DNA from 2 places in the Arthrobacter sp. NPDC057009 genome. Region 2 is predicted to be linked to the other one. Evidence: riboswitches for the same ligand, from Rfam matches in the RefSeq annotation. Region 2 holds a riboswitch; the other holds the start of a gene.
What was found. Region 2 has a riboswitch for glycine ahead of gcvP (aminomethyl-transferring glycine dehydrogenase). Riboswitches for the same ligand answer to the same signal wherever they lie in the genome.

Region 1 (10,396 bases), on a different contig from region 2:
CGCGTCGCCCGGCATGAACGGGGCGAGGTGGGCCTTGGCTGCGACGGGGCCGACGCCCGGTCCGCCGCCGCCGTGCGGGATGCAGAAGGTCTTGTGCAGGTTCAGGTGCGAGACGTCCCCGCCGAACTTGCCCGGCTGCGCCAGGCCCACCAGCGCGTTGAGGTTCGCGCCGTCCACGTACACCTGACCGCCGGCGGCATGCACGGCGTCGCATACTTCGCGGACATCGCCGTCGTATACCCCGTGCGTGGACGGGTACGTGATCATGATGCAGGAGAGCGCATCCTTGTTGGCCTCGATTTTCGCGTACAGGTCCCCGTGGTCGATCGTGCCGTCGGCGGCAGTGGCCACCACGACCACCTTCATGCCGGCCAGCACGGCCGAGGCCGCGTTGGTGCCGTGCGCGGATGCCGGGATCAGGCAGACGTTGCGCTGCTCATCACCGCGGGAGCGGTGGTACCCGCGGATCGCCAGCAGGCCCGCCAGCTCACCCTGCGACCCGGCGTTGGGCTGGATGGACACCTGGTCGTAGCCGGTGATCTCCGTCAGCTGCCCCTCAAGGTCAGCGATCAGTTCGCGCCAGCCCGCGGTCTGGGAGTCCGGGGCGAACGGGTGGATCGAGGCGAATTCCGGCCAGGAGATGGCCTCCATCTCAGCCGTCGCGTTCAACTTCATGGTGCACGAACCCAGCGGGATCATGGTCCGGTCCAAGGCAAGGTCGCGGTCGGAAAGCTTCCGGATGTAGCGCAGCAGCTGCGTTTCGGAGCGGTGCGTGTTGAACACCGGGTGCTGCAGGTACGCGGAGGAACGTTCGACGGCGGTCTCCAGTGCGAAACCGTCACCCGCCTCCACTGCCGTGGCACCAAAGGCGGCGAGAACGTCAGCGACAATGGCCGGCGTCGTGGTTTCATCCGTGGAGATGCCAACGGTGTCGTCGATGCTGCGGAGGTTGATGCCCTTCTGCTCGGCGGCGGCGACGATGGCGGCCGCCTTGCCCGGGACGGAGACCGTCACGGTGTCGAAGAAGCTGGTGTGGAGGACGTCCAGCCCGGCAGCCTTGAGCGACGCGGCGAGAGTCCTGGCGTGGCCGTGGGCGGTTTCGGCGATTGCCTTCAGACCCTCCGGTCCGTGGTACACGGCGTACATCGAGGCCACAATAGCCAGCAGCGCCTGCGCGGTGCAGATGTTGGAGGTAGCCTTCTCGCGGCGGATGTGCTGCTCGCGGGTCTGCAGGGCAAGCCGGTACGCGGGAGTTCCGGCGTTGTCCTTGGAAACGCCGACGATGCGGCCGGGAAGGGTGCGCTCCATGCCCGTGCGGACGGCGATGTAGGCGGCGTGCGGTCCGCCATAGAACAGCGGCACACCGAAGCGCTGGGCTGTGCCGACGGCGATATCGGCGCCCTGCTCGCCGGGAGGCGTGATGAGGGTCAGGGCCAGCAGGTCGGCGGCCACGGTCACCAGCGCGCCGCGCTCCTTGGCGGCGGCAATCACGCCCGAGTGGTCAAAGACCCGGCCCGAAACGCCGGGCTGCTGGAGCACGACACCGTTGATCTCGCCGTCGGGCAGCCCCTGGGCGAGGTCCGCGACCTCCACCTCGAAGCCGAGTGCCTCGGCACGGCCCTTCACGATCGCGATGGTCTGCGGCAGGCAGTCCGCGTCCAGGACGGTCTTGCCCTCGTTCTTCTTGTTGGCCCGGCGCATCAGCAGCACGGCCTCGGCCACGGCCGTGGCTTCGTCCAGCAGGGAAGCGTTGGCGATGGGCAGCCCGGTCAGGTCCTGGACCATGGTCTGGAAGTTCAGCAGCGCCTCGAGCCGGCCCTGGGAGATCTCCGGCTGGTACGGGGTGTACGCGGTGTACCAGGCGGGGGCCTCGAGGATGTTGCGGCGGATCACCGGCGGCGTCACGGTGTCGTAGTAACCCTGCCCGATCATCTGCACGGCAGTCTTGTTCTTCGCCGCGAGCTTCCGGAGTTCGGCGAGAGCTTCCACTTCGCTCAGCGCCGGGGCGAGCGCCAGCGGGGAGTCCTGGCGGATGTCGTTGGGCACTGCCGTATCAACCAGCGCGTCGACGGTGTCGTAGCCGACGGCCTTGAGCATGGCTTCGACGTCGGCCTGGCGGCGGGCGCCGATATGCCGGTCGACGAAGGACGAGGAGGCTGAACTAACGGTCAAAAGGAACTCCATGACTAAGGCGGCGCAGGGTACGCCACATTGATTCGGGTTCCTCCCCGCTCTGTATTGGACCTGAGAGATTCCGCGTTGCTGCGCCTTCGCACAGCCCCGCTTGCACCGTCGGTGAGCACAGCACGCCCTGAACCGTCCGCGCGGAGCGGAGCATTTCAGGGGCAGCCTGCTGCTCTCCAGAGTTGCCTTGCCGCGGCGGTACGTGGGCCTGAGAGATTCCTGGGGAGGTTTTGCTCCTACGGCGCCTGCTTGTACCTACTTGCAGGACTCTCCCGCCGCAGATCAAAGGCTTTATTAAGTTGGGCGGTGACAGCTGCCACCGAGCCTATTCTCCTACTCCGGGTTCGCGTCCGCAAACCGTGTCGGCGCAGGGTGAGGCATGACGGCCGGCCCCAGAACGAAAACGCCGGAAGGCCTCCCGTTCGCTGGAAATTTCCGGCGGCTTCGATGCGTTCCGACGGGTTCGCGTCCACAAACCGTGGCGGCAGCCCGGCCGCAAGCCGGCCTACCCCCGCAGCCGGTCAAGGGCGGCAAGGAGGCTTTCGACGTCCGCAGCCGTCTCGGACGGGGTCGCGGCGGGGCCAATGGACAGCATGGCGTTGAAGTAGAGCCCGTCACCCATGTACAAAACAGCCTTGGCCAGGCCCGGTCCGACATCGCGTGCGATCTCATCAAGCCACCGCTGCTGGATGTGGGCGAACCGGCGCCGCGTTTCCTCGTGGGCCACTTCGGCGAGCCGGGTGGCAGCCACGATGGCGCGGTCCAGCGGCGTATCGGCCCAGACCGATGACTTGATGAAGTAGGCGGCAGCACCCTCGGGAGCCGCTGCCATGGCCTGGGCATCCGCCTCGGCGAACTCATCCAGCCGGTCCAGCAGGACGCCGATCAGCGCCTCCTTGTTCGGAAAGTGGTACAGGAGCCCGCCCTTGGAGACGCCGGCGCGGGCGGCCACGGCGTCAAGTGTGGCAGCGCGCTCCCCCACCTCAATCAGGAGGGATTCGAAGGCATCGAGGACTGCGCCGCGCGCGACCGGTTTTCTGGGCATGGATTCCATCATGCCCGGTTCCGGCAAACAGGGTGATAACTATACCGTCCGGACGGTATAGTTATTTCATGACGATCCACTCGACCCTTAGCCCGAGGCTCACCGGCGGCAACGCGGCTGCACACAAGAGCCGCGACTGGTTCGCCCTGGCCCTGCTCATGTTCCCGGTCCTCCTGGTGGCCGTGGACAATACGGCACTGACGTTTGCCCTTCCCGCCATCGCGCGCAGCTTGGATCCCTCAGGCGTGGAGCTTTTGTGGGTGGTGGACGCCTACGCGCTGGTCCTTGCCGGGCTCCTTGTGGCAATGGGCAGCCTTGGCGACAAGATCGGACGCCGCCGCCTGCTCCTGGTCGGCATCTCGGGCTTTGCGGCCGTGTCCGCAGCGTCTGCGTTCGCACCGAGTGCCGAATGGCTCATCGCCGGCCGCGCAGCACTCGGGTTCTTCGGCGCGATGCTCATGCCGTCCACGCTGTCCCTGATCCGCAACATCTTCCAGGAACCGGGCAGGCGGAGGCTGGCCGTTGCCATCTGGGCGGCATGCTTCTCCGGGGGTGCAGCGCTGGGGCCGATCTTTGGCGGCTGGCTGGTGGAGCATTTCTGGTGGGGCGCAGTCCTGCTGGTGGCCGTGCCGATCATGCTGCCGCCGCTGGTCCTGGGCCGCTTCCTCATCCCCGAATCCAAGGATCCGAAGCCGGGACGGGTGGATGCCCCCAGCGTGGTGCTGTCGATGCTGACCATGGTGCCGGTGGTCTACGGCATCAAGGAACTGGCAACCCACGGCCCCGGCCTGGCCCCCTTCGCCGTCATGGCCTTCGGCATGGCCATGGGCTTCCTCTTCGTCCGACGCCAGCAGGCCCTGGCATCGCCACTGCTGGACCTGTCCCTGTTCGGGAACCCCGTGTTTAGCACGGCGATCACGGCAAACATCCTGTCGCTGTTCTCCTACAACGGCTTCATCCTGTTCCTGGCACAGCACCTGCAGCTGCTCGAAGGCATGTCACCATCGGAGTCCGGCACCGCCATGGTGCCCGCGCTTACGGCCATGGTGCTGGCGGGCCTGCTGGTGGTTCCGCTGGTGAGGAAGGTACGGCCCGGCTTTGTGGTGGCCGCGGGACTGGCGCTGAGCGCCACCGGCTACTGCCTGGTCACGTTCGGAAATCACGACGGCGGCCCCGCCACGCTGCTGGCCGCCCTCCTTCTCCTGGCCGTGGGTGTGGGAGCAGCCGAGACCATCTCGAACGACCTGATCCTGGGAGCAGCGCCGGCAGCGAAGTCCGGCGCAGCGGCAGCGATCTCCGAGACGGGCTACGAAGTGGGCTCACTCCTCGGCACGGCGGTGCTGGGATCCATCCTGACCGCGTCCTACCAGCAGCACCTCGCCCTGCCGGCAGTCATTGCGGAGACGGTCCCTGCAGCGGCGGCGGACAAGGCCGGGGAAACACTGGCCGGCGCGATGGAGCTCGCCGGATCGCTGCCGGCACCGCTGGCCGAGGCGCTGACGGCAGCAGCCCGGGCGTCCTTTGGCTCCGGCGTCCATATCACTGCGGCGATTGGGCTGGTACTGATGGCTGCCGCGTCGGTGCTGGCCGCCGTCGTACTTAGCCGCATCCCGCGCGCAAAGTAGCGGGCACCGCGAGAAGTAGTCGGGACCGCGCGAAGTAACGGGCACAAAGAAGTAGCGGACACAGAATCGGGCGGCCCCGGAGGAATCCCCCCAGGGCCGCCCATGACAACCGGCGCGGGCAATAACTGCCCGCGCGGCTACTTGCTGTCAGGCTGCGTGACGCTGGCCGTCGCCTTCATGTTCTCGGCGGCGGTCATCCACGCGAACTGCTCGAGCTTTTCGATGAAGGTGTGCAGCAGGTCTGCGGTGGTGGGGTCTTCCTCATCCACCTCGTCATGGACCTTGCGCATGGTGCCCACGGCCGCTTCCAGCGCGGCCACAATGCGGTCGATCGCATCCTTGGTGTTGATGAGCCCCTCCGGGAACTGGGGAAGGTTCGTCGACTTGGCCACGGTGGTGCTGCGTCCGTCCGGCAGGGCATGCAGGGCGCGCATCCGTTCGGCCATGTCGTCGGCAAAGAGCCGGGCGGCGGTGACGATTTCATCCAGCTGGAGGTGCAGATCCCGGAAGTTGGTTCCAACGATGTTCCAGTGCGCCTGCTTGCCCTGGATGTGCAGTTCGATCAGGTCCGTCAGGACGGCCTGCATGTTGTTGGTCAGTGTCGGTGAAGCCTTCATGAATCCTCCTCGAATGGTCCAGTGCTTTCGACGCTACCGCAGGCGCTCCAGCACGGGGAGCAGCGGAGTGCGAATTTCACGATCAGCTTACTTACTAATTTTCCGGGCACCAACTTCCGGTCGCGAGCGGGCAGGGTCATAAATGATCGGCATTCAAATAACCCTTGCCACGCCACGGACGCACGTGCATACTAAATGAACGTCATTCATTTAGTGACGGTCGTCTCACTGGAGTAATCATCATCATGATCGAAATAACCTGCCCCAACGCGCCTGCTTCGCTCGCCCGGACAGCGCCGTCCGGACGTCCTTCCTTGAGGGTGGGCGTCGTACAGCACCGCTGGCACAGCAGCGCCGCCGCACTCCGTGCAGAGCTCAACGACGGCATCGACCGTGCCGCCCGGCTGGGTGCCACCATGGTGTTCCTGCCCGAGCTCACCCTCTCCCGCTACCCCGCCGACCAGGTTCCGGAGAACGACCTGGCGCTGCAGGGGCAGCACCGCCCCCGCCCCTCCGACGCCGCCGAGGACCTGCTGACCGGCCCCACCTTCCGCTTCGCGGCCGAGGCCGCCCGCCGGAACGGCATCAGTGTGCACGCCTCGCTCTACCAGCGGGCCGCCAACCCGGACGGCTCCGACGACGGGCTGGGCCTGAACACCTCCATCCTGGTCTCGCCGTCCGGCGAACTCCTGGCCCGCACCCACAAGCTGCACATCCCGGTGACCGCCGGATACTACGAGGACAAGTTCTTCCGCCAGGGTCCCGCCGCGGAGGATGCCTACCAGGTTCATGCCCCGGCTGAACTCGGCGGTGCCCGGCTGGGCATGCCCACCTGCTGGGACGAGTGGTTCCCCGAGCTGGCGCGCATGTACTCACTCGGCGGCGCCGAACTGCTCGTCTACCCGACGGCGATCGGTTCCGAGCCGCTGTTCCCGGACTTTGACACCCAGCCGCTCTGGCAGCAGGTCATCGTGGGCAACGGCATCGCCAACGGCCTGTTCATGGTGGTCCCGAACCGCTGGGGCCAGGAGGGCAGCCTGAACTTCTATGGCTCCTCCTTCATCTCGGATCCCTACGGCCGCGTCCTGGTCCAGGCACCCCGGAACGAGTCGGCGGTCCTCGTGGCCGACCTCGACCTCGACCAGCGCAAGGACTGGCTGACGCTCTTCCCGTTCCTCACCACCCGCCGCCCGGACACCTATGCCCGGCTCACCGAGCCGGTCCGCCCCGGGGAGCCGTTCGGCACGCCTAATGCCCCGGCCGAGCTCGTCGAGGCCGGAGTGCAGGCGTGAGCACGTGGCGCATGCCGGCTGAAACGGCTCGCCAGGAGCGGCTCTGGATGGCCTTCCCCACCGGGGGCTACACCCTCGGGGACACCGCGGAGGCGGCGCATGCCGCCCGCTCCGTCTGGGCCGCCGTCGCGAACGCCGCCGTCGAGTTTGAACCGGTCACCATGGTGGTGGACCCGTCCGACGTCGGCACCGCCGCCCTCTACCTCTCCCCCGCCGTCGAGGTGCTGACGGCGGAACTCAACGACGCGTGGATGCGCGACATCGGCCCCACGTTTGTCCTGGACGGAAACGGGTCCGTGGGTGCTGTGGACTGGGTCTTCAACGGCTGGGGCGCACAGGACTGGGCGAGGTGGGACAAGGACTCACTGGTCGCCGCCGAGGTGGCCGGCCGGTCGGGCGCCCGGCACCTGGTCTCCGAGCTGGTCAACGAGGGCGGCGGAATCCAGGTGGACGGCGAAGGAACCGTGCTGGTCACCGAAACGGTGCAGCTGGATCCGGGCCGCAATCCCGGACTCAGCAAGGCCGACGTCGAGGCTGAACTGGCCAGGACCATCGGCGCCACCAAGGTGATCTGGCTGCCGCGCGGACTCACCCGGGATTCCCAGCGGTTCGGAACGCGCGGGCATGTGGACATCGTGGCCGCCATCCCGTCCCCGGGCACCCTGCTGGTCCATTCCCAGCAGAATCCTGCCCACCCGGACTATGAGGTGAGCCGCGGGATCATCAGCTTCCTGTCCTCCACGACCGACGCCGCCGGCCGGGAATGGAACATCATCGAAGTCCCGGCGCCCGTTGCCCTGACGGACCCGGAGGGCTTCGTGGACTACAGCTACATCAACCACGTTGTGGTCAACGGCGGAATCATCGCCTGCACGTTCTCCGACCCCAACGACGAAAAGGCGCTCCGCATCCTCGCGGACGCCTATCCCGGACGCAAAGTTGTGGGCATCGATGCCCGCGAACTTTTCGCCCGCGGCGGGGGGATCCACTGCATCACCCAGCAGCAGCCCGCTGCCATCTAGAAAGGGCCACTCATGAGCCAAACCACGCGTGAAAGCATCCAGCCGGGCGGGAAGAGCGCTTCCCCGGCCGGCGACGCAGCACACGGCATCACCCGGAAGGGCCTGAAGGGCGGGCAGCTGGGCCTGCTCGCCGTCGTCGTCCTGGGCATTTCCACGATCGCTCCGGCCTACACGCTGACCAGCGCGCTCGGTCCCACGGTGAACGAGGCGGGACTCCAGCTTCCGGTGATCTTCCTCATCGGCTTCATCCCCATGATCCTCGTATCGCTCGCCTACCGGGAGCTGAACGCTGACTCCCCGGACAGCGGCACCACCTTCACGTGGGTGACCAAGGCCTTCGGACCGTGGGTTGGCTGGATGGGCGGCTGGGGCCTGCTGGCCGCCAACATCATTGTGCTGTCCAACCTCGCCGGGGTGGCGGTGGACTTCTTCTACCTGTTCCTGGCACAGCTGACCGGGTCGCCGGAGCTGGCGGACCTTGCCGCCAACAAGCCGCTGAACGTGCTCACGTGCTTTGTGTTCGTGGCCCTGGCTGTATGGGTCAGCTACCGCGGCCTGCACACCACCAAGCTTGTCCAGTACGGGCTGGTGGGCTTCCAGCTGCTCGTGCTGGGCCTCTTCGTGGCCATGGCGTTCGCCAACTGGTCCACGTCCTCCACCGCCATCCCGTTCAGCTGGGACTGGTTCGACGTGACCAAGATCGAGACGTTCGGCCAGATCGCCGCGGGCATCTCACTGTCCATCTTCGTCTACTGGGGCTGGGACGTGTGCCTGACCGTCAACGAGGAAACGGCCAACGGGAAGAAGACCGCCGGCCTCGCCGGCACCCTGACCGCCGTCGTCGTCCTGGGCATCTACCTGCTGGTGACCATCGCCACCATGATGTTCGCCGGCGTGGGCGATACGGGGATCGGCCTGAACAACGAGGAAAACCACGCGAACGTCTTCACCGCCCTGGCCTCGCCCATCATGGGCCCGTTCGCCATCCTGATGTCCCTGGCGGTCCTGTCCAGTTCGGCGGCATCGCTGCAGTCGACGTTCACCTCGCCCTCGCGCAGCCTGCTCGCGATGGCCCACTACGGCGCCCTGCCCCGGCCGTTCAGCCACATGAGCAAGAAGTTTTCGACGCCGGGCTTCGCCACGATCGCGGCCGGCGTGCTGTCCGCCGGGTTCTACGCCGTGATGCATGTGGTGAGCGAGAACGTCCTGAACGACACCATCCTCGCCCTGGGCCTGATGATCTGCTTCTACTACGGACTGACCGCCTTTGCCTGCGCCTGGTACTTCCGCGGCAGCGTCTTCAGCAGCGCCCGCAACTTCGTGCTGCGGCTGCTGTGCCCGCTGCTGGGCGGCATTGGCCTGACGGTGGTCTTCCTGCAGACCGCCATCGACAGCTGGGCGCCTGAGTTCGGCAGCGGTTCGGAGATCTTCGGCGTGGGGCTCGTGTTCGTGCTCGGAGTGGGGATCCTCGCCTTGGGAATCGTCTTCATGCTGGTGATGGCACGGCTGCAGCCCGGCTACTTCCGCGGAGACACCATCCGCAGGGACACCCCGGCGCTGGTGGTTCCCGAGTAGCAGCCTGCTTCATCCTGCAACAGCGGCGGTGCCCCGCCTCCCGGACCATACAGGTCCCGGGAGGCGGGGCACCGCTGTTTTAATGGGCGCGGGCATCTCACCAGTAGTGCGCAACGTCGACGACGAGCCGTGAGCCCGAGCCGGGACCGTCCAGCGTGAACACCCTGAACGGCAGCCGGGCGCGGACGCCCAGGCCAAGGGTGGTATAGCCCTCAAAGCTGCCGGCCCAGGCCACCTGCCGGAACGTGTGGTAGCCGGACACGTTGGTCACCTCGGACCGGTTGGCCGGGATGAACGTGGCCTTGCCGGTGGCGTTGTCATAGGCCGGCGAGTTGATGGTGAGCTGCAGGAAGGCGCCGCCGCGGAGCTTGACTGGCAGGCCGGACCCTTCCTGGGCAACTTGGGAAACGTAGCGGATGTTGTAGCCTTTGGCCTTGCCCCTGAGATCGATCACCAGGCGCTCGAAGCAACGGTGCTGGCCAGTGCGGACATTAGTGACGGCTGCCGTGCTCATGGTCTGGTCTGCCTTCGCCAGCGAGCCCCACACCTGCCCGCAGTAGGAGGCTGCCGAGGCAGAGCCCGGAGCCAACAGGCCCAGTCCAACAGCCAGCAGAATGACTGTGAACCAGGCGGGGATTTTTTTCATTTGGCCACCCCTTTCGAGTGAGCGATTGGATAGCTCCAGCGTAGGAGCGCCAAAAGCCCTAAACGAGGGATGTGGCCGGTTCGGGGCGCAACCGTTAATCTCGCAAAAAGCGGGTCACGGGGACGTAATTGCCGGGGTCTTTTTGAGGGCGTCGAGAGTCGTTTGTGGCCCTTTCTCCATGCTTCCGTTACCGCTCATAACGGGCCCTTTGCGGCCATAATGCGGGTGTGAGGAAAGCAGGACGCAAAATGCGAGGCGCCGGCCTCCCAAATGGGAGCCGGCGCCTCGCATGGCCATGCACAGTCGGGCTGTCTTAGCCTTCGCAGTCGTGGCAGTACTTCATGCCGTTCTTTTCCTTCGCCACCTGGGACCGGTGACGGACCAGGAAGC
Region 2 (10,396 bases):
GCATTGATCGCTTTCGCCGCCGCGATCGCGTTCCGTTCAATGCACGGTACCTGGACCAGCCCGCCGATCGGATCACACGTCAGGCCCAGGTTGTGCTCCATCGCGATTTCGGCCGCGTTTTCCACCTGGGCCGGGGACCCGCCCATGACCTCGGCGAGCCCGGCGGCGGCCATCGACGACGCCGATCCGACCTCGCCCTGGCAGCCCACCTCGGCGCCGGAGATGGACGCCTGTTCCTTATAGAGCACCCCGACGGCGCCGGCGGCGAGCAGGAAACGGACCACCACGTCGTCGCGGTCCTCCTGTGTCGCGTTCTCCATGCCCGGCGCGAAGTGCAGCGCGTAGTACAGCACGGCCGGGATGATCCCGGCGGCGCCGTTTGTCGGGGCGGTGACTACGCGGCCGCCGGAGGCGTTCTCCTCGTTGACGGCGAGGGCAATCAGGTTCACCCACTCCTGCCAGTATTTGGGGTCGCGGTCCTTGTCTTCCTTCAGCAGGCGTTCGTGCCAGTCAGGGGCACGACGGCGGACCTTCAGTCCGCCGGGCAGCAGCCCCTCCCGCTTCAGACTCGCCGCCACGCAGCCCTCCATCACCGACCAGATATGCAGCAGGCCCTCCCGGACCTGCTCCTCGGACCGGGACGCGCACTCGTTGACCAGCATGATGTCCGCGATCGACAGGCCCTGGGCACGGCAGTGCTCCAGCAGCTCCGCGGCCGTCCGGAACGGCAGCGGCAGCTCCTGCTTCGACTCCTCCAGCTCTTGCTGTGCAGCGTCCTCCTCGCCCTCGCGGACAATGAACCCGCCACCGACCGAGAAGAACGTCGCCTTCTGCAGCTCACCGCCGTCGGCATCAAACACCGTGAACGTCATCCCGTTCGTGTGCCGCGGCAGCACCGTCAGCGGCCGCAGCACCATGTCCTCCACCCCGTACGGCAGCGGAACCGACCCCGCCAGGTTCAGGATGCCGGTCTCCGCGATCGAGGCCAGCCGCTCCTCCACCTCATCCGGCAGGATCAGCTCCGGGTGAAAGCCCTCCAGGCCGAGCAGCACCGCCGTCATGGTGCCATGCCCGTGCCCCGTCGCCGCGAGCGAACCGTAGAGATCCACCCGCAGCGACGCCACGTCCGCCAGCGTCCCGGCAGCCTTCAGCTCCTCCGCGAAAACGGCGGCAGCTCGCATCGGGCCAACCGTGTGCGAACTCGAGGGGCCAATTCCAATGGAAAACAGGTCAAAGACGCCAACAGCCATGGTCGGTTCCTAACTGGGATTGTTGTGATCGGTTCGGGCTGGGGAGGTTATGCGGAGGAGCAGGCGCTAGAGTTCGCCGCCGTTTGCTGCGGCGTATTCCTCGGCCGACATCAGCGGGCCCTCGTCGGTGACGGCCACCTTGAACAGCCAGCCGGCACCGTAGGGGTCGCTGTTGATGAGAGCCGGGTCCGCGACGACGCCGTCGTTGATCTCGGTGACCTCGCCGGTGACCGGGGCGTACAGGTCCGAGACGGACTTTGTGGACTCCACCTCGCCGCACGTTTCGCCGGCCGTGACGGTAGCGCCCACCTCGGGCAGGTCCACGTACACGATATCGCCCAGGGCGTCGGCGGCCACGGCGGAGATTCCGATGCCCACAGGCCCGGATCCGTCAACGGCAACCCATTCGTGCTCGGCGGAGTACTTCAGTTCAGCAACAACCTTTGCCATGTGTATGTCCTTTACGTTTGAAACTCGTTGTGGTCGGGGGGAGGGCCGGTCGGGCCCGTAGCGCGTTACTTTTGGCGCTTATAGAACGGCAATGCCACGACTTCGAAGCGCTCGGGCTTGCCGCGGAGGTCAACGTCCACCAGCGTGCCGACCTCGGAGTGCTCGACGTCGACGTAGGCCATGGCCACCGGGTAGCCGAGGGTGGGGGAGGGCTGGCCCGACGTGACCTCACCGATCAGGGTGCCGTCCTTGAGGACCGGGTAGTGGCCGCGCGCGGCGCGGCGGCCGGTGCCCTTGAGGCCCACGAGCTTCTGCCCGATGGTGGAACCGACGCCGGCTGCCTTGAGGTCGGCCAGCGCCGCCTTGCCCACGAAGTCGCTTTCCTTGGCCAGGGAAACCACCGGACCGAGTCCGGCCGCGTAGGCGTTGACCCGGAGGGAGAGCTCGTTGCCGTAAAGCGGCATGCCGGCCTCCAGGCGCAGCGAGTCGCGGGCGGCGAGGCCGGCGGGGACCAGCCCGTGCCCTTCGCCCGCCTCAAGCAGCGCTTCCCAGAGCCGGGGTGCCTCGGCGTTGGGGACGTAAATCTCGAAGCCATCCTCGCCGGTGTATCCGGTGCGGGCCAGCAGCAGGTTCTGCACGCTGCCGCCCACCGCAATCCCGACCTCAACGGCCGCGTAGTACTTCAGGTCAGTTACCAGGGAGTGCTGTTCTGCCGGAACGAGCTGCAGCAGGATCGCCTCCGCATTGGGACCCTGCACCGCGATCAGCGAAATCTCCGAAGAGGCATCCTCGACGGTGACGTCGAAGTTCGCTGCGCGCTCGGCGAGGGCGGCGGCCACTTTGGCTGCGTTGCCCGCATTGGGCACCACGAGGTACTTGTCCTCAGCCCGGCGGTAAGAGATCAGGTCGTCGATGATCCCGCCGTCGGCGTCGCAGATCAGCGAGTACTTGGCCTTGCCGTCGGCGATCGCGGACAGCTTGCCAGCCAGGGCATAGTCCAGGAACGCGGCCGCATCGGGGCCGGTGACCCAGACTTCACCCATGTGGGAGAGGTCGAACAGGCCGGCCGCGTTGCGCACCGCATGGTGTTCGGCCAGTTCCGATTCGTACTTCAGCGGCATCTGCCAGCCGCCGAAGTCGGTGAAGGATGCGCCGGCCTTCTTGTGCTGGTCGTAGAGGGCGGTGTAGTTCTCGGTCATTGGATAATCCTTAGTTCTCGAACTCGGAAAGGGGCGGGCAGGAGCACACAAGGTTGCGGTCACCGGCGGCGCCGTCGATCCGGCCCACCGGCGGGAAGTACTTGTCCTGCCGGAGCGAGGACACCGGGAATGCAGCCTGCTCGCGCGGGTACGAACGCTTCCAGTCGGAATTGACGACGGCGGCTGCCGTGTGGGGTGCGTTGCGAAGGGGCGAGTTTTCCAGGGTGAAGTCACCGTTGGCGACCTGCTGGATCTCGGCGTGGATGGTGATCATCGCCTCGATGAACCGGTCAATCTCGGCCAGGTCCTCGGACTCGGTGGGCTCCACCATCAGCGTGCCGGCCACCGGGAACGCCAGCGTGGGTGCGTGGAAGCCGAAGTCGATCAGGCGCTTGGCCACGTCCTCGGCGGTGACGCCCGTCTTGGCGGTGAGGCCGCGCAGGTCCAGGATGCACTCGTGCGCCACGAGCCCGCTGTCTCCGGTGTAAAGGACGGGGAAGTACTCGTCCAGCCGCGCCGCGACGTAGTTTGCCGCGAGGAGGGCCGACTTGGTGGCCTCGGTCAGGCCCTGGCCGCCCATGAGCTTCACGTAGGCCCAGGAGATCGGCAGGACACCGGCCGAGCCGAACCGGGACGCGCTGATCGCAACGCCGTGTCCGTCCACGGCACCCTCGGAAGAAGCCTTGGTGGCGTCGCCCGGCATGAACGGGGCGAGGTGGGCCTTGGCCGCGACGGGTCCGACGCCGGGTCCGCCGCCGCCGTGCGGGATGCAGAAGGTCTTGTGCAGGTTCAGGTGCGAGACATCCCCGCCGAACTTGCCTGGCTGCGCCAGACCGACGAGCGCGTTGAGGTTCGCGCCATCGACGTACACCTGGCCGCCGGCGGCATGGACGGCGTCGCATACTTCGCGGACGTCGCCGTCGTACACCCCGTGGGTGGAGGGGTAGGTGATCATGATCGCCGAGAGAACGTCCCGGTACTGCTCGATCTTGGTGTACAGGTCCGTGTGGTTGATCGTGCCGTCGGTGGCGGTGGCCACGACGACCACTTTCATGCCGGCCAGCACGGCCGAGGCCGCGTTGGTGCCGTGCGCGGAGGCGGGGATGAGGCAGACGTTGCGCTGGTGGTCGCCGCGGGAGCGGTGGTAGCTGCGGATCGCCAGCAGACCCGCCAGCTCACCCTGCGACCCGGCGTTGGGCTGGATGGAGACCTGGTCGTAGCCGGTGATCTCGGCGAGGTCGGCTTCCAAGCCGCCGATGAGTTCGCGCCAGCCCGCGGTCTGGGAGTCCGGTGCGAACGGGTGGATCGAGGCGAATTCCGGCCAGGAGATGGCTTCCATCTCGGCCGTTGCGTTCAGCTTCATGGTGCACGAGCCCAGCGGGATCATCGTCCGGTCCAGTGCCAGGTCGCGGTCGGAGAGCCTGCGGATGTAGCGCAGCAGCTGGGTTTCGGAGCGGTGCGTGTTGAACACCGGGTGCTGCAGGAAGTCCGAGGTGCGCAGCACGGCCTCAGGCAGTTCAAAGCCCGCCGCGTCCGCAACCGGACCCGCGCCGAAGGCGACGGCAACAGCGGAGAGTGTTGCCGCCGTCGTCGTCTCATCGATGGAGACGCCCACGGTGTCCGCGTCAATGAAGCGGAGGTTGATGCCGCGGGCCTCCGCGGCGGTGATGACCTTGGCGGCCTTGCCCGGAACGCGGACGGTGAGGGTGTCGAAGAAGGTTTCGCTGTCCAGTTCGCGGCCGGCAGTCTTCAGTGCCGTAGCCAAGACGCGGGCGTTGCGGTGGACGGTCTCGGCGATCGCCTTCAGTCCGTCGGGGCCGTGGTAGACGGCGTAGAAGGACGACACGATGGCCAGCAGTGCCTGCGCGGTGCAGATGTTGGACGTGGCCTTCTCGCGGCGGATGTGCTGCTCGCGGGTCTGCAGGGCAAGCCGGTACGCGGGAGCTCCGGCGTTGTCCTTGGAAACGCCGACGATGCGGCCGGGAAGGGTGCGCTCCATGCCGGTGCGGACGGCGATGTAGGCAGCGTGCGGGCCCCCGAAGAACAGCGGGACACCGAAGCGCTGGGCGGTGCCGACGGCGATGTCGGCCCCCTGCTCGCCGGGAGGCGTGATGAGGGTCAGGGCCAGCAGGTCCGCGGCCACGGTCACCAGCGCGCCGCGCTCCTTGGCGGCGGCGATCACACCGGAGTGGTCGAACACCCGGCCCGAAACGCCGGGCTGCTGGAGCACGACGCCGTTGATGTCGCCGTCGGGCAGTCCCTGGGCGAGGTCAGCGACCTCCACCTCGAAGCCAAGCGCCTCGGCGCGGCCCTTCACGATCGCGATGGTCTGGGGGAGGCAGTCCGCGTCCAGGACGGTCTTGCCCTCGTTCTTCTTGTTGGCGCGGCGCATCAGCAGCACGGCCTCGGCCACGGCGGTGGCTTCGTCCAGCAGGGAAGCGTTGGCGATAGGCAGCCCGGTCAGGTCCTGGACCATGGTCTGGAAGTTCAGCAGCGCCTCGAGCCGGCCCTGGGAGATCTCCGGCTGGTATGGCGTGTACGCGGTGTACCAGGCGGGGGCCTCGAGGATGTTGCGGCGGATCACCGGCGGCGTCACGGTGTCGTAGTAGCCCTGGCCGATCATCTGCACGGCGGTCTTGTTCTTGGCCGCAAGCCGGCGAAGCTCGGCCAGGACCTCAACTTCGCTGAGGGCCGCGGTGAGGCGCAGCGCGTTTTCCTGGCGGATGGAGGCCGGAACGGCGGCGTCAACCAGGCCGTCGACCGTGTCATAGCCAACGTGCTTGAGCATGGTGTCGATGTCGGCCTGGCGGCGGGCGCCGATATGCCGGTCAGCAAACGTTGACGGAAGCGATTGAATCGTCATGAGGAACTCCAGGTCTGGCCGGCCACGGGTGGCACGGCATGGATTTGGGTTCCTCCCCGCTCTGTATTGGACCTGAGAGATTCCGCGGACACGGGTGTCCGCTTGCACCGTCGGTGAGCCAAACAATGCTTGGCTGCTTTCCAGAGTTGCCTCGCCGCGGCGGTACTGGGGCCTGAGAGATTCCTGGGGAGGATTTGCTCCTACGGCGCCTGCCCGGTGCATGACTGGGAGGACTCTCCCGCCACGGTTCGAAAGGCTATGAAGATGTGGGTGATTCGGCTCACACAGTACAGCACTGGGCGGCGAATGCCAAAACGCGGTCGGGCCAAGCCTCCGCGGCGAGGACCGTGAAGGCCTCGGGGAGCCGGGTTTGACAATTCTTCGTGACCGAGACCACACTGAACCCGGTGGCTAGCGGGACTGGGCTGACCGGCACGGACCGGGCTTCCAGGGCAGGACCGCGGCCCTCGCTTCCATAACTGAAAATGCTTACGATCTGCGGCGGGAGAGCCCTGCCGGTACATCAGCGGGCGCCGTAGGAGCAAACCCTCCCCAGGAAACTCTCAGGCCCACGTACCGCCGCGGCGAGGCAACTCTGAAAAGCAGCCTGGCGTGCCCGGGCTCACCGAAGGTGCAAAGCGGTCAACCATGTCCGCGGAATCTCTCAGGTCCAGTACAGAGCGGGGAGGAACCCTGTCAGTGTGGCCATTTGGTGCCACTTGAACAATGGAGTTCCTTATGACGATTCACCCTCCTGCGTCCCCGGCCGGGGAAGCTCCGCGACTGGAACGGCAGCTGAGCAACCGCCACATCCAGCTGATTGCCATTGGCGGCGCCATCGGCACCGGCCTGTTCATGGGTTCCGGCAAAACCATTTCCGCGGCCGGGCCGTCGGTGATCTTCGTGTACATGATCATCGGCTTCATGCTGTTCTTCGTCATGCGGGCCATGGGCGAACTGCTGCTGAGCAACCTCAACTACAAATCCTTCAGCGATTTCGCCGCCGACCTGCTGGGCCCCTGGGCCGGCTTTTTCACCGGCTGGACCTACTGGTTCTGCTGGGTGATCACGGGAATTGCGGACGTCATCGCGATCGCAGGGTACTCCCGTGAACTCTGGCCGGGACTGCCGCTCTGGATCCCCGGCCTGGCCACCGTGGCCATCCTGCTGCTGCTGAACCTCACCACCGTCAAGGCCTTCGGCGAAACCGAATTCTGGTTCGCCCTCATCAAGATCATCGCCATCGCTGCCCTGATCATCGTGGGCATGTTCATGATCTTCACCGGTTTCCAGAGCGACTCCGGGCAGGCCAGCTTCACCAACCTGTGGAGCCACGGCGGCTTCTTCCCCAATGAATTCATGGGCTTCGTGGCCGGCTTCCAGATCGCCGTGTTCGCGTTCGTGGGCATCGAACTCGTGGGCACCACGGCCGCCGAGGCCAAGAACCCGGAGAGGAACCTGCCCAAGGCCATCAACTCCATTCCGGTGCGCGTGCTGCTCTTCTACGTGGGCGCCCTCATCATCCTGATGTCCGTCACGCCCTGGACCCAGTTCGCGGCCGGCCACAGCCCGTTCATCGCCATGTTCTCGCTGGCCGGCCTCGGGGCGGCTGCCACGGTGGTCAACCTCGTGGTCCTGTCCTCGGCAATGTCCTCGGCCAACTCCGGCATCTACTCCACCTCGCGCATGGTCTACGGCCTGGCCGAGGAAGGGGATGCGCCAGCCGTCTTCAGCAGCCTGTCCCGCCGGAAGGTACCCAACAACGCCCTGTTCCTGTCCTGCGTGCTGCTGCTCTCCGGTGTGGTGCTCATGTACGCCGGGCAGGACGTGGGCAAGGCGTTCGACATGGTCACCACCGTCTCTGCCGTCTGCTTCGTCTTCGTCTGGTCGATCATCCTCGCCAGCTACATCGCCTTCCGCCGCCGGCGCCCGCATCTGCACACCGCCTCCAAGTTCAAGATGCCTGGCGGCATTCCCATGGTGTGGGCGGTCTTCGCGTTCTTCGGCTTTGTGCTGTGGACCCTCACCACTCAACCTGACACGCTGGCCGCCCTGCTGGTCACACCGGTCTGGTTCGTCCTCCTCGGTGCTGCCTGGCTGGTGCTGCGCCGCCGGCCTGCCCACATTGCCCGCTACGAGGCCTTCCAGGACGAGCTGCGCGCCGAGGAAAACGCCGCCCGCGAGGTTGCGGACAGCCGGCAGCAGGAGAAAGAGAGCGTCCAGGGATGATCAGCACCGAGGAAAAGCGGACGGCGGCGGGCCCGACGGCGGCGGCCCAGTCCCGCGGGCCCGGAGCCGGAGAGTTTGTGCTCACCTTCTCCTGCCCGGATTCGCTGGGGATCGTCCAGTCGGTCGCGGATTTCCTGCTCAAGCAGGAGTGCTACATCGTGGACCTCAAGCAGTTCGGTGACCGGAGCGCGGGACACTTCTTCATGCGGGTGCACTTCGCCTCCACCGCCGCCCCGGGTGACACTGCCGCCGTCGACATCACCGCCGTCGAACAGCTCCGCGAACGCTTCGCGCCGCTGGCAGGGCAATGGGGCATGGACTGGCGCCTGGAGCGGCACGACCGCAAGCAGCGCATCCTGGTGATGGTGTCCAAATACGACCACTGCCTCAACGACCTGCTGGCCCGCGCCCGCAGCGGCGAACTTCCTGTGGAGATTGCAGCCGTGGTGTCCAACCACCCGGACCTGGAGGGGCTCGCGGCCTGGCACGGAATCCCGTTCCACCACGTCCCCGTGACAGCGGCCACCAAGCCCGAAGCGGAAGGCGCCCTGCTGGAACTCGTGGAGGCGCTCGACGTCGAACTGGTGGTCCTGGCCCGCTACATGCAGGTCCTCAGTGACTCGGCCACCGCCCGGCTCGCCGGCAGGGCCATCAACATCCACCACTCGTTCCTGCCCAGCTTCAAGGGCGCAAAGCCCTACCACCAGGCGCATGAGCGCGGGGTGAAGACGGTCGGCGCCACGGCGCACTACGTCAATTCAGAGCTTGACGAGGGGCCGATCATCGCGCAGCAGGTGATCGAGGTCGACCACACCTACACCCCCGCGGACCTGGTGTCCGTGGGCAAGGACGCGGAGTGCAAGGCCCTGACGAACGCTGTGCGTTGGCACGCCGAAGGAAGAATCATCCTGTCCGGGAACCGGACGGTCATCCTGCGGTGACAAACGTGCGATTCAACCACTTGCCGGTGCGTCTGGAGATCATTCCCACGGACGGCATCATCCGCGACGTCCAGGCGCACGTTCCTGCCGGATCCACGCTGACGGTGACCTGTTTGCCGCACCACGGGCCGGAGGCCACCGTGCGGGCCGCCGTGCAGCTGGGCGGGCTCGGCTACAACGTGATTCCCCACCTGGCCGCCCGGGGCCTCAGCAGCCGGACCCAGCTGGCGGGCCTGCTACGCGAGTGCGAGGCCGCGGGAATCACCGAGGTTTTCGCGATCGGTGGCGATGCCGTGGAAGCCGCCGGTCCCTATGGCAACAGCCTCCGGCTCATGGAGGACATTGCCGAACTGACCGGCGGAAGCGTGGCCATCGGCGTGGCCGGATATCCGGAAGGCCATCCGAAGCACAACGAACTGCACATGCTTGATGCGCTGCTCGAAAAGCAGCATCTGGCCTCGAGCGTGGTCACCCAGATGTGCTTTTCGGCCACCAGGATCGGCTGGTACGCCGAACTGCTCCGCCGCGAGGGCGTTGACCTTCCCATCTGGGCGGGAGTGGCCGGGGCCGTTCCCCGGGCCAAGCTGATCTCGCTGGCCACGAAGATCGGGGTTGGTCCGTCGCTGAAGTTCCTGAACCGCAAGGGACCGCTCGCGCGCCGGCTCCTGAACGCCGGGAGCTACTCATCCACGTCCCTGGTCTCGGAACTGGCTGCCACGGAACCTGCACTCGCGGGCATCCACCTCTACACCTTCAACAACGTCGAAACCCAGCCCCTGACGGCCTGGAACCTCCCGGCAGGAGCCAACGCCTCCTGAACCAAGCACTCCAACAGCGCGAACGTACACTTGTGGCCCCATTTCCGCGGTGAAATGGGGCCACAAGTGTACGTTCGCGCTTTGGCGGTCCAATCGTACACTGCCCTATCCTCGGGCCAACGCCCTGCGGGTACATTGGACAGGTGACCCCGTTGAAAAAGGCCGTGACCCCCGACGGGGCGGAGCTTGCCTGGACGGAGGAAGGCCGCGGCGAACCGCTGCTGCTTGTGGCGGGGCAGGCGACGGGAATGGCCGGCTGGGACCCGGTGGTGCCTGGCCTGGCCCGTTCGTTCCGGGTCATCCGTTTCGACCACCGTGGAATCGGCGCCAGCTCGGAAGGCGGCGCGGAAAACTACACCACGCGTGCCTTTGCGGCGGACGCCATGGCCGTTCTGGATGCGGCCGGCGTCCACAGGGCCCATGTTTATGGGCACTCGATGGGTGGCCGCGCTGCGCAGTGGATGGCAGTGGACTTCCCCGCCCGGGTGGCGTCGCTCGTCCTGGCCGCAACAAGTGCCGGCGACGCCAGGGGACCGGGCCGGAGCGCTGCCGCCACTGCCGCACTCACCAGCGGTGACCCCGCACGCATGGCGCCGCTGTTCGTCAGCCCCGCCTTTGTGGAGCAAAATCCCGGGGTTGTAGCCGC

Region 1: it holds a riboswitch for glycine, as region 2 does, so the genes downstream of both, gcvP (aminomethyl-transferring glycine dehydrogenase) here and gcvP (aminomethyl-transferring glycine dehydrogenase) in region 2, are expected to answer to the same signal.

The regions. Positions count from the first base shown of each region.
Region 1 covers NZ_JBHUSB010000005.1:10,145-20,540, reverse strand. Annotated here, with positions in the region: gene gcvP (aminomethyl-transferring glycine dehydrogenase) at 1-2,184, opposite strand, end outside; glycine riboswitch at 2,371-2,469, opposite strand; gene ACFTR6_RS06875 (TetR/AcrR family transcriptional regulator) at 2,690-3,229, opposite strand; gene ACFTR6_RS06870 (MFS transporter) at 3,298-4,854, shown strand; gene ACFTR6_RS06865 (Dps family protein) at 4,992-5,471, opposite strand; gene ACFTR6_RS06860 (nitrilase-related carbon-nitrogen hydrolase) at 5,717-6,763, shown strand; gene ACFTR6_RS06855 (agmatine/peptidylarginine deiminase) at 6,775-7,785, shown strand; gene ACFTR6_RS06850 (APC family permease) at 7,798-9,360, shown strand; gene ACFTR6_RS06845 (hypothetical protein) at 9,458-10,006, opposite strand; gene ACFTR6_RS06840 (DUF4193 domain-containing protein) at 10,320-10,396, opposite strand, start outside.
Region 2 covers NZ_JBHUSB010000009.1:90,571-100,966, forward strand. Annotated here, with positions in the region: gene ACFTR6_RS11550 (L-serine ammonia-lyase) at 1-1,250, opposite strand, end outside; gene gcvH (glycine cleavage system protein GcvH) at 1,317-1,700, opposite strand; gene gcvT (glycine cleavage system aminomethyltransferase GcvT) at 1,766-2,899, opposite strand; gene gcvP (aminomethyl-transferring glycine dehydrogenase) at 2,910-5,762, opposite strand; glycine riboswitch at 5,913-6,013, opposite strand; glycine riboswitch at 6,255-6,351, shown strand; gene cycA (D-serine/D-alanine/glycine transporter) at 6,501-7,991, shown strand; gene purU (formyltetrahydrofolate deformylase) at 7,988-8,932, shown strand; gene ACFTR6_RS11580 (methylenetetrahydrofolate reductase) at 8,938-9,750, shown strand; gene ACFTR6_RS11585 (alpha/beta fold hydrolase) at 9,894-10,396, shown strand, end outside.